Regions from separate parts of the Bartonella silvatica genome, predicted to be linked through region 3. Evidence: predicted binding sites of a transcription regulator. Region 3 holds the regulator's gene; each other region holds the start of a gene.
The links. Region 3 encodes LexA, which represses DNA repair genes until DNA is damaged. Its sites were predicted from a motif close to TGTTCNNNNTGTGTTCNG; they were not measured.
Positions count from the first base shown of each region.

Region 1: a site for LexA is predicted at 2,269-2,286, ahead of ruvC (crossover junction endodeoxyribonuclease RuvC). Genes of this name have one in related genera too.
Region 2: a site for LexA is predicted at 2,173-2,190, ahead of dnaE (DNA polymerase III subunit alpha). Genes of this name have one in related genera too.

Region 1 is NZ_JBEPLI010000001.1:396,079-400,550, reverse strand. It holds gene ruvB (Holliday junction branch migration DNA helicase RuvB) at 1-831, opposite strand, end outside; gene ruvA (Holliday junction branch migration protein RuvA) at 841-1,461, opposite strand; partial or broken gene ABID23_RS01635 (crossover junction endodeoxyribonuclease RuvC) at 1,458-1,661, opposite strand; gene ruvC (crossover junction endodeoxyribonuclease RuvC) at 1,706-2,218, opposite strand; gene ABID23_RS01625 (DUF1465 family protein) at 2,395-2,922, opposite strand; gene ABID23_RS01620 (OpgC family protein) at 3,088-4,230, opposite strand; gene ABID23_RS01615 (thiamine phosphate synthase) at 4,336-4,472, shown strand, end outside.
Region 2 is NZ_JBEPLI010000010.1:8,443-12,914, forward strand. It holds gene recG (ATP-dependent DNA helicase RecG) at 1-2,055, opposite strand, end outside; gene dnaE (DNA polymerase III subunit alpha) at 2,459-4,472, shown strand, end outside.
Region 3 is NZ_JBEPLI010000016.1:11,694-16,165, forward strand. It holds gene ttcA (tRNA 2-thiocytidine(32) synthetase TtcA) at 10-888, shown strand; partial or broken gene ABID23_RS06265 (ribosomal protein S12 methylthiotransferase) at 924-2,253, opposite strand; gene lexA (transcriptional repressor LexA) at 2,436-3,143, opposite strand; tRNA gene ABID23_RS06275 (tRNA-Lys) at 3,648-3,723, shown strand.

The sequences.
Region 1 (4,472 bases), on a different contig from region 3:
TAGAAAAGTATCGGCAATCAACAGTAAATAACGATGATCAAGCGGATCAAGCCCCAAATGATCAACTTCAAGGCGTGAAAGCGCTTCATCAGCTACTTTACGATCAATTTTTTGAGCACGTTGAACCAATGCAAAATCACACACTCGGCGTAAAAGCCGTCCGGCAATTCGTGGAGTTCCACGGGCTCGACGTGCAATTTCATGGGCACCATCATCACTGATCTGCACCGAAAAAAGCCGCGCATTCCGCTGCACAATATATTCTAATTCCTCTATGGTATAAAAATTGAGCCGAATAGGAATACCAAAACGATCACGTAATGGTGTGGTTAAAAGCCCTAAACGCGTGGTTGCTGCCACCAAAGTAAATTTAGCAAGATCAATTTTAACCGAACGCGCAGCCGGTCCTTCCCCAATGATAAGGTCAAGCTGATAATCTTCCATAGCTGGATAAAGAATTTCTTCAATAGCTGGACTAAGACGGTGAATTTCATCAATAAACAAAACATCGCGCTCTTCTAGATTGGTTAAAAGAGCAGCCAAATCCCCTGCTTTAGCAATGACAGGTCCAGAGGTAGAACGAAAATTTACCCCTAATTCTTTCGCCATAATCTGTGAAAGCGTTGTCTTTCCCAAACCGGGGGGACCAACAAACAACACATGATCGAGTGCCTCTTGGCGTGCTTTTGCGGCTTCGATAAATATTTTCAAATTTTCCCGCGCTGCTTCTTGCCCAATAAAGTCATCGAGAACTTGTGGTCTTAAAGACCGATCTGGATCATTGGGGAGGGAAACACTACCAAGCAAGCGTTGATCTTCATCTTTATGCATTGTTACCTTTTACGAATTGGGAGGAGAAAGTAATTTGAGACTATGACGAATAAGCAACGCAGAAGAAAGATTTTCCCCTTCCAAAGCATTGACCGCTAAAGCAAGAGCATGCGCCGCTTTATCACGTTCAAAACCGAGCTTGATCAAAGCGGAAAGGGCATCATTTGTTGGTTGATGTGTCATTTCCAAATGAGGGGTCGGAGCATTTTGAGCTGCATTTTCATGAAAGGGCAGCGCTTTACTTTTCAACTCACGAACAATCCTTTCACTGACTTTTTTACCAACCCCTGGCGCGCGGCTCATCATGGCCACATCGTTTAATGCAATGGCTTGTGAAAGTTCATTTGGCGCTAAAGTGCCCAAAATGGCCAAAGCAACTTTTGCACCCACACCTGGAACATTTTGAAGCAAGCAAAACCACTCTTGTTCAGCTCTTGTCGCAAAACCAAAAAGACGAATAGCATCTTCACGCACATGGGTTTCAATAAAAAGATTTATATTCTCACCAAGAGCAGGTAAGGAATGATGCATCCGACTGGACACAAAAACGACATAGCCCACACCTTGAACATCCACGAGGATATGATCATCAAAAATATGCTCAAGGATACCTTTTAATTTTCCAATCATGCTCTCATCCTTGAATGATAAGCGTTCAAGTTCTTACGATGCATACTATGGCAAATGGCAAGAGCCAATGCATCAGCGGCATCACGGCTGTAAAATTTAACACGTGGGAGCAACACTTTCACCATCATATGAATTTGTTCCTGAACACCATGAACACCAATAACCGATTTTTTCACTGTATGATAAGCATATGCAAAAACATCATCACCCAAAATATGTTCAAGGAGAGCATGTAATTTTCCCATCATGCTCTCATCCTTGAATGATAAGCATTCAAACTCTTACGATGCATACTATGGCAAATGGCAAGAGCCAATGCATCAGCGGCATCACTGCTATCAAATTCGGCACGTGGGAGCAACACTTTCACCATCATATGAATTTGTTCCTTAGCACCATGACCAACACCAATAACCGATTTTTTCACTTTATTGGGCGCATATTCAAAAACTGGAAGATGCCCTTGTGCTGGAACAAGAAGGGCGATAGCACGCGCCTGACCAAGTTTTAAAGTAGCCGTCGCATCTTTATTGACAAACACATGTTCCACTGCAGCTTCATGCGGCATGAATTGATGCACAATCTCTGAAAGTCCTTTATGAAGCTGAGATAATCTGGAGGCAAGGTCACACTGCACATCAGAAGTAATCGTGCCTGCCGCAACAAATTGCAGGCGGCTTCCAGAGAGATCGATAACGCCCCATCCTGTACGCCGTAGTCCGGGATCAATGCCTATAATACGAATCGTCTCTGCCATAAGTTATAAGTCTATATATTTTTTCCCCGCTTGAATAAAGGCTAAGCAGGAAAAACACTCAAAGAATAGGAAATAATAAAACAGAATAAAGGAAAAAGATAAATCAAAATAGATTTTAAGGAAGCAGACGCACAGAAAACTAAAAAATACACTGTGAAGTTTTTTAGAAGCGTTTTTTAAAAACGCCCAAATGCGGTTTTAAGCAATTCGATTTGTTTCCCGACAGGATTTTCTTCTTCTAGGGGTTGAGCAACTTCACCTTCTTTAGCAATGTGCATATTGCGCATATATTGCATACGCGCTTCAAGGCGGAGTGAACGAGCAACAAAATGCCGAAAAACTTCTGGTAGCTCTTGCCAATGGTCACTTTCTAGCTCTAATGTTGGTGTGTGAAGCGATACCTTTGCAATTTCTTTTTGTATTTGCTCAGGGAGCATTTCCCCTTCTCGCTCTGCACGAAGCAGAAGGAGCTGCGAGGCGACTTGCATAAGCCGTGTACTTAAATACATAGCTTCTTTGGCATAAATTGCAGAAACTTCCGTTGAAAGAGAACGTGCTGCTAATTTTCCTTGCGTATCAATATAAGTTGCCGTCTCTTCAATTAAGGACATTGTTTCTTCGTAGAGACGATTGAAAGCATTTTCAAAAGCACTATGCTCAATCATAACAATGGGTTCATCATAGGGACGTTTATGTGCACTCACGCTTTTATACTCCAAATATCAACACAGAAATCTGTGTTCCTCAACGAAATGAGAATGAAAAAGTTTCTTTTTTAGGCTCTGTAAAATGCTTTTTGTTGAGTACCTCTTTTAAAATTTTTACGCAACGCGCTTCTTAATATAAGGTTAACATGCCCTCCTATAGGGTCATAAAACGACAGATTTCCTTAGAAAGGACTTCTGCAAGGATCGGCGTCTTTCATAATAGTAAGCGACCACGAACTGCACCATAATACCACTTATAATCAATAGAGTATCGGAAAAAAACGTTCCCGTCATCACTGTTTTTAAAATTTGTCCAAACATGGCAAAAACAGTCCCCGTTACAAAAACGGGCAAACTGTGTTTTCCTAAAATGGTTAAGGGGTTTTTCTCAGAGAACCGAAATCTGTTATGCAAAGTAGGCAAGCAAAGAATGAGGGATGACAACGCCATAATATGCAGCAAACGCGGCAAACTTAAAAAAGTTTTATTAAAGTTCCACAAGGGGGAAGACCACCCAAGCCACCCCAAAACTCCCCACCAATTTAAGCGCACCCATAACAAAGAAAGCAGCAAATAGAGGGCTGCCAAAAACACCAAAACCGGTTGAAAGGCGATTTTTTGTCCTTGTTTAAGGGCTAAAGTGGTGACCAAGCCAATGACAAATAACAATTGCCACGACAAAGGATTTAAGAACCACTTTCCTTGTAGAGGATAAGAAGGAGGAGCAATTTTATAAAATCCGCAAATGAGATAGAGAAGGAATGAAGCCAAAAGCAGCAATATTTTTTGTTTACACGCCAAATAAAGGGCAAAGGGGGCGAAAAACATGAGAACAATATAAAGTGGCAAAATATTATTATAGCCCAATTGATGCCCCAAGCTTAAAATGCTCAAAAATGCAGTAACAGGCTGGGTAAAAAACAACCCTACATTGTTCATCAATAACAGTTTTTCCACCCGCCATAATAAAAAAGCAATTCCAAAAAGGCTTAAAGTTGCAAAAGTCGTAAAAAGATATGCCCCATAAAGCTTAAAGGCTCTTTTCCAAAGCCTGCCTATAATGGAAAGAAAAGACTGTTTATACAACCGCGCATGAAAACTTAAACCCAAAGAAACCCCAGAAAGCAAAACAAAAACCTCTGCTGAATCAGAAAAACCAAAATTTCTATGTGTGAAATGTTCATATAAAGTTCCGGGAATATGGTTGATGAAAATGGTCAATAAGGCTAAAGAACGAAAGACATCAATGCGTGTATCACGATGAGAAGGATGCGTATTATGGTTCAAAACGCCCTCATATCCCATAAATCTTCCCCACGAATTGCGAAAGTAACCACTTATATTAGCAAAGAATATTGATAAGATGAAGTTTTAATTTTAAGCTTATATTGAAAGAGCTAAGGATTTTGTATGACAGACCAAAAGAATAAACCGATTGATAACTATAATTTTCCTCAACTCATTTTAACATTAGACGTTCGACGTCTTATCCCGCCCAGCTTTTTGCGCCAAATCTTGCAAACGAAATCTTTTTCCTGCGTTATCAC
Region 2 (4,472 bases), on a different contig from region 3:
CAGACGTAAAGCTTCTCCTTGTTTGGAAGAAAGGTTAGGGTCGCGTTGTAAAAATAAACGTGCATCTCTTCTTGCCATTGATAAAAGATCACTATGGACTGAAAGATTTGCTATTTTGAACTCAGGCATGCCGGATTGTTTGGTTCCTAAAAGCTCTCCTTCTCCTCGGAGACGCCAGTCTTCCTCAGCAATTTTAAAACCATCTTCTGTACTCCGTATGATATTAAGGCGTGTTGCCGCCATTTTTGTGAGCGGCTCTTTGTAGAGTAAAATACAGGAGGATTTTCTTTCTCCTCGTCCGACACGTCCACGCAATTGGTGTAATTGTGAAAGACCAAAATGTTCCGCGTGTTCGATAATGATAATTGAAGCATCCGGAATGTCTACCCCCACTTCAATGACTGTAGTTGCAACCAAAATACGGATATTTCCACATTTAAAAGATGTCATAGCTTCTTCTTTTTCATCTGTTGACATTTTTCCATGGATTATACCAACACGTGTTCCAAACCGCTCTTGGAGGATAGAAAAACGACTTTCGATTGAAGTGAGATCGAGAGCGATAGATTCCTCCACTAAAGGGCAAATCCAATAAATTTTTTCTCCTTTTTCAAGTGCAACAGCAACGCGTTCTATGAGTTCATTAATACGTTTTAAAGAAAGTGTTGCTGTTGTAATGGACTGTCGACCGATTGGTTTTTCTGTAATTTGAGAAACATCCATATCACCAAAAGCTGTTAAAACAAGTGTACGTGGAATCGGGGTTGCTGTCATTACAAGCATATCAGGTTTATGACCTTTTTCTGTAAGGGCAAGGCGTTGATGTACGCCAAAACGATGCTGTTCATCAATAATGGCTAAAGCAAGATTATTATAAGAAACGCTTTCTTGTATGAGGGCATGAGTTCCAATGATAATAGAGGCTTGCCCTGATAAAATATCATTTAAAATATTTGTACGTAATTTACCTTTTTCTCGCCCTGTTAAAAGGACTGTTTTTAATCCGACTTTTTCAGCAAGAGGTGCGATTGTTGCAAAATGTTGCCGAGCAAGAACTTCTGTCGGGGCCATTAAAGCTGATTGCCCTGAATTTTCAGAAATTTGTGTCATTGCTGTGAGGGCAACAATGGTTTTTCCTGCTCCTACATCTCCTTGGAGAAGTCTTAACATCGGTTCTGGTGAAGAAAGATCCTTTGCAATATCCTGTATTGCTTTTGTCTGTCCACTTGTCAGTTGAAAAGGGATGGCTTCCAGTAATTTCTGAGTATAAACCCCTGTTGGTGGTCGAGATATTCCAGAAAGAGATTTTGTTTGTAAACGTATGAGACCAAGAGCTAATTGGCAAGCAAGCAATTCATCATAGGCAAGACGTTTGCGTGCCGTACTTTCTAAAGTTAAGTCATCGGGGTCAATGGGACTATGGATACGACGTAAAGCAACTGGAAAAGAAGCAAAATTGTGTTGTTTTTTGACGTCTTCTTCTATCCATTCTGGCAAAAGAGGAATACAATCGAGAGCATTTTGTATGGTACGCTTTAGTATTTTTACGGATAATCCAGCAGTAGAAGGATAAATGGGTTCGATCAAAGGAATCTGATTTGATTGCTCACTCGGTACGATATAATCTGGATGTGCCATGGAAAGGTATCCATTAAACCATTCAACCTTACCTGAGACAATGACTTTTTTTCCTATCGGGAGTTGTTTTTTTAGCCAAGAGGATTGAGCATGAAAAAAAACTAAATTCATTTTTCCTGTTGGATCATGTGCCATGACGCGATAGGGTAAGCGATTACGGCCCACTGGTGGTGGTTGATGTTTATCAATGATAATTTCAAGAGTTGTCGTGATTCCTTCTTGTGCACAAGCAATATTGGGGCATATTCTGCGATCTACAACGGAATAGGGCATTAACTGAAGTAGATCAATAAGGGTAGGCTCATGTTGAGTAGGATTACTATTTAAAATTTTTGATAATAAACCACATACTTTAGGTGTAACCCCAGGAAGAGTACGTATAGAATTAAAAAGAGGTGTAATAAGGCGTGGAGGCATAAGGAAAATTGGCTTTCTTCTTTTATTTTTTCCAGTGCTTTATAAAGAGTTTTTTGAGAATACATTAATATTTAAGACAAAACCACCTCTTTTACATTTTAAGTTTTTATTAGAAATATCAACACTTAAAGAACGCATGAGATAAAAAAATATAAAAAAGAGGGGTAATATTTGTAATGATTCTATTCGATTTTTTCTTTTTATTTTGATGTATTTATTTACTGTGAATAGAGATATTTTCTTGATAGAACTCTCTTATAAAGAGAGATAAAATTGCAATGTCTTGCCAATATGTGGAGCGCTAAATTCATAGATTTAAGGGTGTGATAAGCTACAATGGTTTCCTTAGAGGGGCAGATAGGGGATGCTGTGTAGCATTTAATTAGTTGTGAGAAATTTGAGAGTGGCAAAAGATAAGACTAAAATACGAGATGACCAGAAATCTTTTCCTCGCTTTGTTCATTTGAGGGTACATTCTGCTTATTCATTACTTGAAGGAGCTTTAAAAATCCCACAAATTATTCAACATGCGATTTCAGATTATACACCAGCTATTGCTATTACCGATACAAATAATTTATTTGGTGCGTTGGAGTTTTCACAATATTGTTTTTCTCATGGGATTCAGCCAATTATTGGTTGTCAGCTTACTGTTGATTTTTATGGTGAAGAACATCATCAACATTTTGCTAAATGGTCTCGCCCTTCTGACTTTTGTTCTCTCGTTTTGTTTGCAGCCAGTGATGTTGGTTATGCTCATTTAGTTCGTCTTGTTAGTCGTGCTTATCTTGATAAGTGTGATACGGATCCTCCTCATATCAAAGCCGATTGGCTGTCATCGCACAGTGAAGGAGTTATTGCTTTGACTGGTGGTAAGGGAGGGCCTATCAACTTTCCTTTGGCAGAAGATAAAACAGAACGCGCTGTTGAACGTTTAATTTATTTAAAAAAAGTTTTTGGTGATCGCCTTTATGTAGAGTTACAGCGCCATGGCTCTTTTGATCGAAACGTAGAAGCTATTCTTATTGAATTGGCGTATAAATATGAAATTCCTCTTGTTGCTACCAATGAAGCTTTTTTTCTAAATAGGGAAGGGTATGAAGCACATGATGCGTTGATGGCGGTTGCCGAAGGACAAATTGTTTCTAATCCAGAGCGTAAACGTGTGACGCCAGATCATTATTTGAAATCACAAGATGAAATGATTGCATTATTTTCTGATCTTCCAGAAGCTTTGGAGAACAGCGTTGAAATTGCATTGCGTTGTCATACTGCTACGCCAATTCGCAAACCAATTTTGCCTCGTTTCATGGAGCAGTCTGTTGATGCAAACCTTGCTTTAAAAGTGGAAGATCATGAATTATTAAATCAAGCTAAAGCTGGTTTGAAAATGCGGCTTGAATCAATTGGACTAGCAGAAGGATATGCAGTTGCAGATTATGAGCAGCGACTTGATTATGAAGTTTCTGTTATTACACGTATGCAATTTTCTGGCTATTTTCTCATCGTTTCAGATTTCATAAAATGGGCAAAGGCTCATGATATCCCTGTTGGTCCTGGACGTGGTTCGGGTGCTGGTTCACTTGTCGCTTATGCATTGACGATTACAGATGTTGATCCATTGCGCTTTTCTCTCCTTTTTGAACGTTTTCTTAATCCAGACCGCGTTTCTATGCCAGATTTTGATATCGACTTTTGTCAAGAACGACGTGAAGAGGTTATTCATTATGTTCAAAAAAAATATGGTCGCGATCAGGTCGCTCAAATTATTACTTTTGGTAAATTACAGGCACGCGCAGTGTTGCGTGATGTTGGACGCGTTTTAGAAGTTCCTTATCGTCAGGTCGATTATCTGACAAAATTAGTTCCTGCTACACCGGGAAGTCAGATTGAATTGGCTGATGCTATTAAGGATGAACCTAAATTTGAAGAAGAAAAGAAAAAGGATCCTGTTGTTGGGCGTACATTAGATATAGCACTTCAGTTGGAAGGACTTTATCGTCATGCGTCGACTCACGCAGCTGGAATTGTTATCGGTGATCGTCCGCTTTCAGAGCTTGTTCCAATGTATCGTGATCCTCGTTCCGATATGCCTGTGACACAATTTAATATGAAATGTGTTGAACAAGCTGGATTGGTAAAGTTTGATTTTCTGGGGTTAAAAACACTGACTGTCTTGAAAATGGCAGTAGATTTTGTCGCACGAAAAGGGATAAAAATAGATTTATCAAATATCCCTCTAGATGATGATATTACCTATGCCATGATGGCACGTGGTGAAACGGTTGGCGTATTTCAAGTTGAAAGCTCTGGAATGCGTAAAGCGCTCATTGGAATGAAACCAGACCGGATTGAAGATATTATTGCTCTTGTTGCGCTTTATCGTCCTGGTCCTATGGAGAATATTCCAACTTATA
Region 3 (4,472 bases):
TGTAGTATTATGGATAATCTTTCAGTTAAATATCAAGAAATGGAAGAAGATGTAGAAAAAGCCAATCCTTTGACGGGAAATGTTGATGATTGTCATCCAATGTTTCGGATTGCTCCTTCAACGGTGGAGTTTAATAAACTGCGCAAACGGCTTTTACGCCATATACGGCAGGCATTTGATGATTTTTCTATGCTTGCTTCAGGAAAAAAATGGCTTATTGCCTTATCGGGGGGAAAAGATTCTTACGGTTTATTAGCACTTCTTTTAGATTTAAAATGGCGCGGTCTTTTACCGGTTGAAATTCTCGCATGTAATCTTGATCAAGGGCAGCCCGGATTCCCAAAACATATTCTTCCAGACTTTTTAAATTCTTATCATATTCCATATCGCATTGAATATCAGGATACCTATTCTGTTGTTACAGATAAATTAGCTTATACGCAGACATATTGTTCGCTTTGTTCTCGGTTGCGGCGTGGTCATTTATATCGTATCGCACGTGAAGAGGGATGTTCAGCATTAGTTCTTGGACATCATCGAGATGATGTTTTAGAAACGTTTTTCATGAATTTATTTCATGGTGGCCGATTAGCCGGTATGCCTGGAAAGCTTAAAAATGACGAGGGAGATCTTTTTGTTTTACGTCCTCTTGTGTATGTTGCCGAGGAAGATATGGAGAAGTTTTCCCAAGTGATGAAGTTTCCCATTATTCCTTGTAATCTTTGTGGTAGTCAAGATGGTTTACAACGTAATATTATGAAAGAAATGCTAAAAGATATCGAAAAAAAAATGCCAGGACGTAAAGATACAATGATTCGCGCTTTAACAAACGTTCGTCCAGGTCATTTACTCGATAAAAAAATTTTTGATTTTAAAAGCTTATTATAAAATTTAATTTTTAAGTATGTTTTTAAGTCTTATCTTTAAACTGTAATGTTATAGAGATCGCAAGTATCTGATTTTTCAATTTTTACGGTAACAAATTCACCAACACGTAGTGGAGATATTTTGGTGATATATACAACACCGTCTATTTCTGAGGAATTATGTTAACGATAATCTTTTGCAATCAAGAATCGATACATGTCGAAAAAACAGAATTCCGTGATTTTGAAAAAAACGCCCTTTTTCTCTGATTCTTATCGATCAAAACCTAGAATCTTTTTCCAACTTAAAAAAGTTGAGTAGAGCTTTGCTGTTGTTTTATCATAAAGCGATGTCATCGATTTTTTTTACTTCTTTAGAAATTTTTTCTAAGCCTAGATTATTTGTGACAGCACCTTTTACTTCTTCATATTTAAAGCATTCAGCTCGTTCAATTTTGGACTCCTCTAGCTAGTTGAGGAATATATGAAGTCTTCATTTGTTTTGCTTGGAAAGTTAACAGTAAATGTTGATCGTAAAGTGAGGTCTAAACAAATTTTTTTCCATTTTTTAATTCTACGATTTGTTTTTTCCATAGAATCTGACATTTCATGTCGTGTAAAATAGTTATGAGGTATTTTGAAAAGGGATGTCCATAAGAAAGATTTTTTTATCTTAGCCATAAACTCAACTACGGTATCAACATGAAAATAAGGGTAGATTAATATATGGATATCTCCTTAATTCACGACAAAAATAAAAAATTTTGTTTCTACTGTATGGTTTTTCCAAACGCTTTCAAGATATTTATATCAACGCCGTAAGCACTCGTATCTTATAAAATAACCATAATCTCTTTTATACCTGCCTGCACAAACTTTTCAGCTTCGCGAAAAACCTTAATTGATAGAATATAAAGTAAGGTTGCTGCGCAGAATAGGGGTAATACAAAAACTGCATTGATTGAACATTCTTCAAAAATTGTTAAGTAAGCATATAGCGATGAGGTGTAAAAAATACCTTATAAGGGGAATAAATCGGTAAAAGGGTTATGCAATGGAGGAATGACGGTATGAATATCTTGTATGAGGCTTTCATAGGTTTGTAATGGTTAGTAAATTTGGCTGTATTTGAGGAATAACATCGAGAACAGCACAAAGATATCCAGTTATAATAACTTTTTCATTTTCTTTGAGGGCTTTATCAATATTGGTGCGTGACTCTTTTCGTGCAAAATCAAGAAAGCCTATTCGTATTCACAATAACAGGAGTAGCACTTTGGTGTTTGTATAAGATTTCATCATCTTCGGATCTCAATTTTGTAATAATCAGCTCAGAAACTGCCAGTGTTTTTTGATAGACAAGAGAGATAAAACAAATAGGAGGGATTCTCCGTAATAAATTCTGCCATTTTATGATGATTAATTTTTTTACTTTTTTATTAAAGCTCAAAATAAACTTTATTTTTGATATATACCACACAATATTTCATGATTTTACTCATGTAAGTGACATACTATAAAAAATGCGCAATAATTTCTTGATTAAGATATGGAGGATATCAGAAAATTTTAATATTTTCGAATAAGTCCGATAAGCACCCCCTGTATCTGTATGTGTTCAGATCTATATATGCGTGTTTCATAGTGAGGGTTTGCAGCTTCTAATACAATAGCAGCTCCTTTGCGTCTATAACGTTTTAATGTTGCTTCTTCTCTATCAATAAGTGCGACCACAATTTCACCTGATATTGCTGTGTTTTGTCGTTTAATGATGATCGTGTCTTTATCAAAAATACCAGCCTCAATCATGGAATCATCTTTTACTTCCAAAGCGTAGTGCTCACCTGAGTTAATCATATCCTTTGGTAAAGAAAGTGTATTTGTTTGTTGTAATATAGCGGAGATAGGCACTCCCGTAGCAATGCGTCCCATAATAGGAATAGTAATCTGTTTTTCTTCTTCAGCAGAATCAGGCGTATCAAAATTTTTTGATAGTTTTCTTTTATCTCTTTCTATCGTAGTTGGAGAAATATTACGCGCTAAAGACAGGTTAAATGTTATTTTCTCTGGCAGTCGAATGACCTCTACTGCACGGGCACGGTTTGGCAGGCGGCGTATAAAGCCTCTTTGTTCTAAGGCTACCATGAGTTTATGAATGCCAGATTTTGAAGAAAGTTCTAATGCAGTTTTCATTTCGTCAAAAGAAGGAGGGATACCAGTTTCTTTCATATGATTATGAATAAACAAGAGTAGCTCGTATTGTTTACATGTTAGCATTCAATATTCCAGTAAAAAGAATTAAAATATAGGTATCTGTAAACATTATAAAATTTTAATATATAAATTAAAGTAGTTTGCTATATTTTTATTTTAAATGTATTTATTAAAAATAGTTTTTTATTTATATTAATAATAATTATATATAATTGAGTGATATTTTTACATTTTAAATGAGCGACCTTATCTGAAGTCAGATTCAGAAATTTATTTTAGGGAAAAGTTAGCTCTCTATAAAGGACAAGGATTTAGGTGCACAGTTAGAATCACTTTATGCATTCTTCTCGCTTATGATAGAGTTGAGATAATCACTTTTTCATATAAACTTCAGAGTCTATAGTGCATTTTTTGTTGAAATATTCTTGTTATTTACGCTCAAAAGGGAGAAAAAAGAGAAAAATATTGATAACTACACCTAATAATAATATTTTTTTTCGAAAACTATTGACCAAATGAAAAGTGAGCCGTATGTTCCACTCAACTTCCTGCAGGTGGTTTGTGTGGGAGCGCGTAGCTCAGTTGGTAGAGCAACTGACTTTTAATCAGTAGGTCCAGGGTTCGAATCCCTGCGCGCTCACCATATTTAAATAAACTCAGTAGAACAGCAAATTGTCATCAGACATCAATGTAGATGTTTTGGTCTTGTGTTTTCAGTTGACTTACTTTTTTCATATATTGTTGTGCAGAGATGCTTGTATCTTTTTAAATTCAGAGTTTAGAAAGAATTTTAGATTATATACTGTAACGCTCTCATCGATAGTATATATTGCAGATTTTTTGTTTTATCTATGTGGAGCAGGGGGAAAATTTTTCTCTAACGAGGTTGTTTTTGCTTTTTTGCAAATAAAATATTTCATTCTTTTGAGCTATTTGTACTACCTCACCATGAGGCAAGGATAAAGATAACATTATCTCAAAAATTTTTATGAACTTTATGCAGTCAGAGATGATAAGGAAAGTCAACTCTTTTTTAGTTGTGGGTAATGTTTTCTGTAAGGATGTCAGTGGCTTTACATATGAAGAATGAGATTTTTATTCAAAACAATTATTAACAACCTCTTAATTAAAAAATATTTAAAAATCATTATAGAGTGTTTATTAAGTTATGGGAGGGGGATAAGTATTATATGGAAACAACCTAAAAAAATCTCATACTTCACGAAAAAAGCACGAAATAATATAGGAGAATGCATGAAGGGAGTATTATTTCATTTTACATATATTCATCGTCTAAAAATCTTGATAACTATAATTTTTTTGTCTTACTGTTTTTTTATTTTATCGTTAAAATTGAAATAATGCGTGTCATTTAACTTATCAAAAATTTGT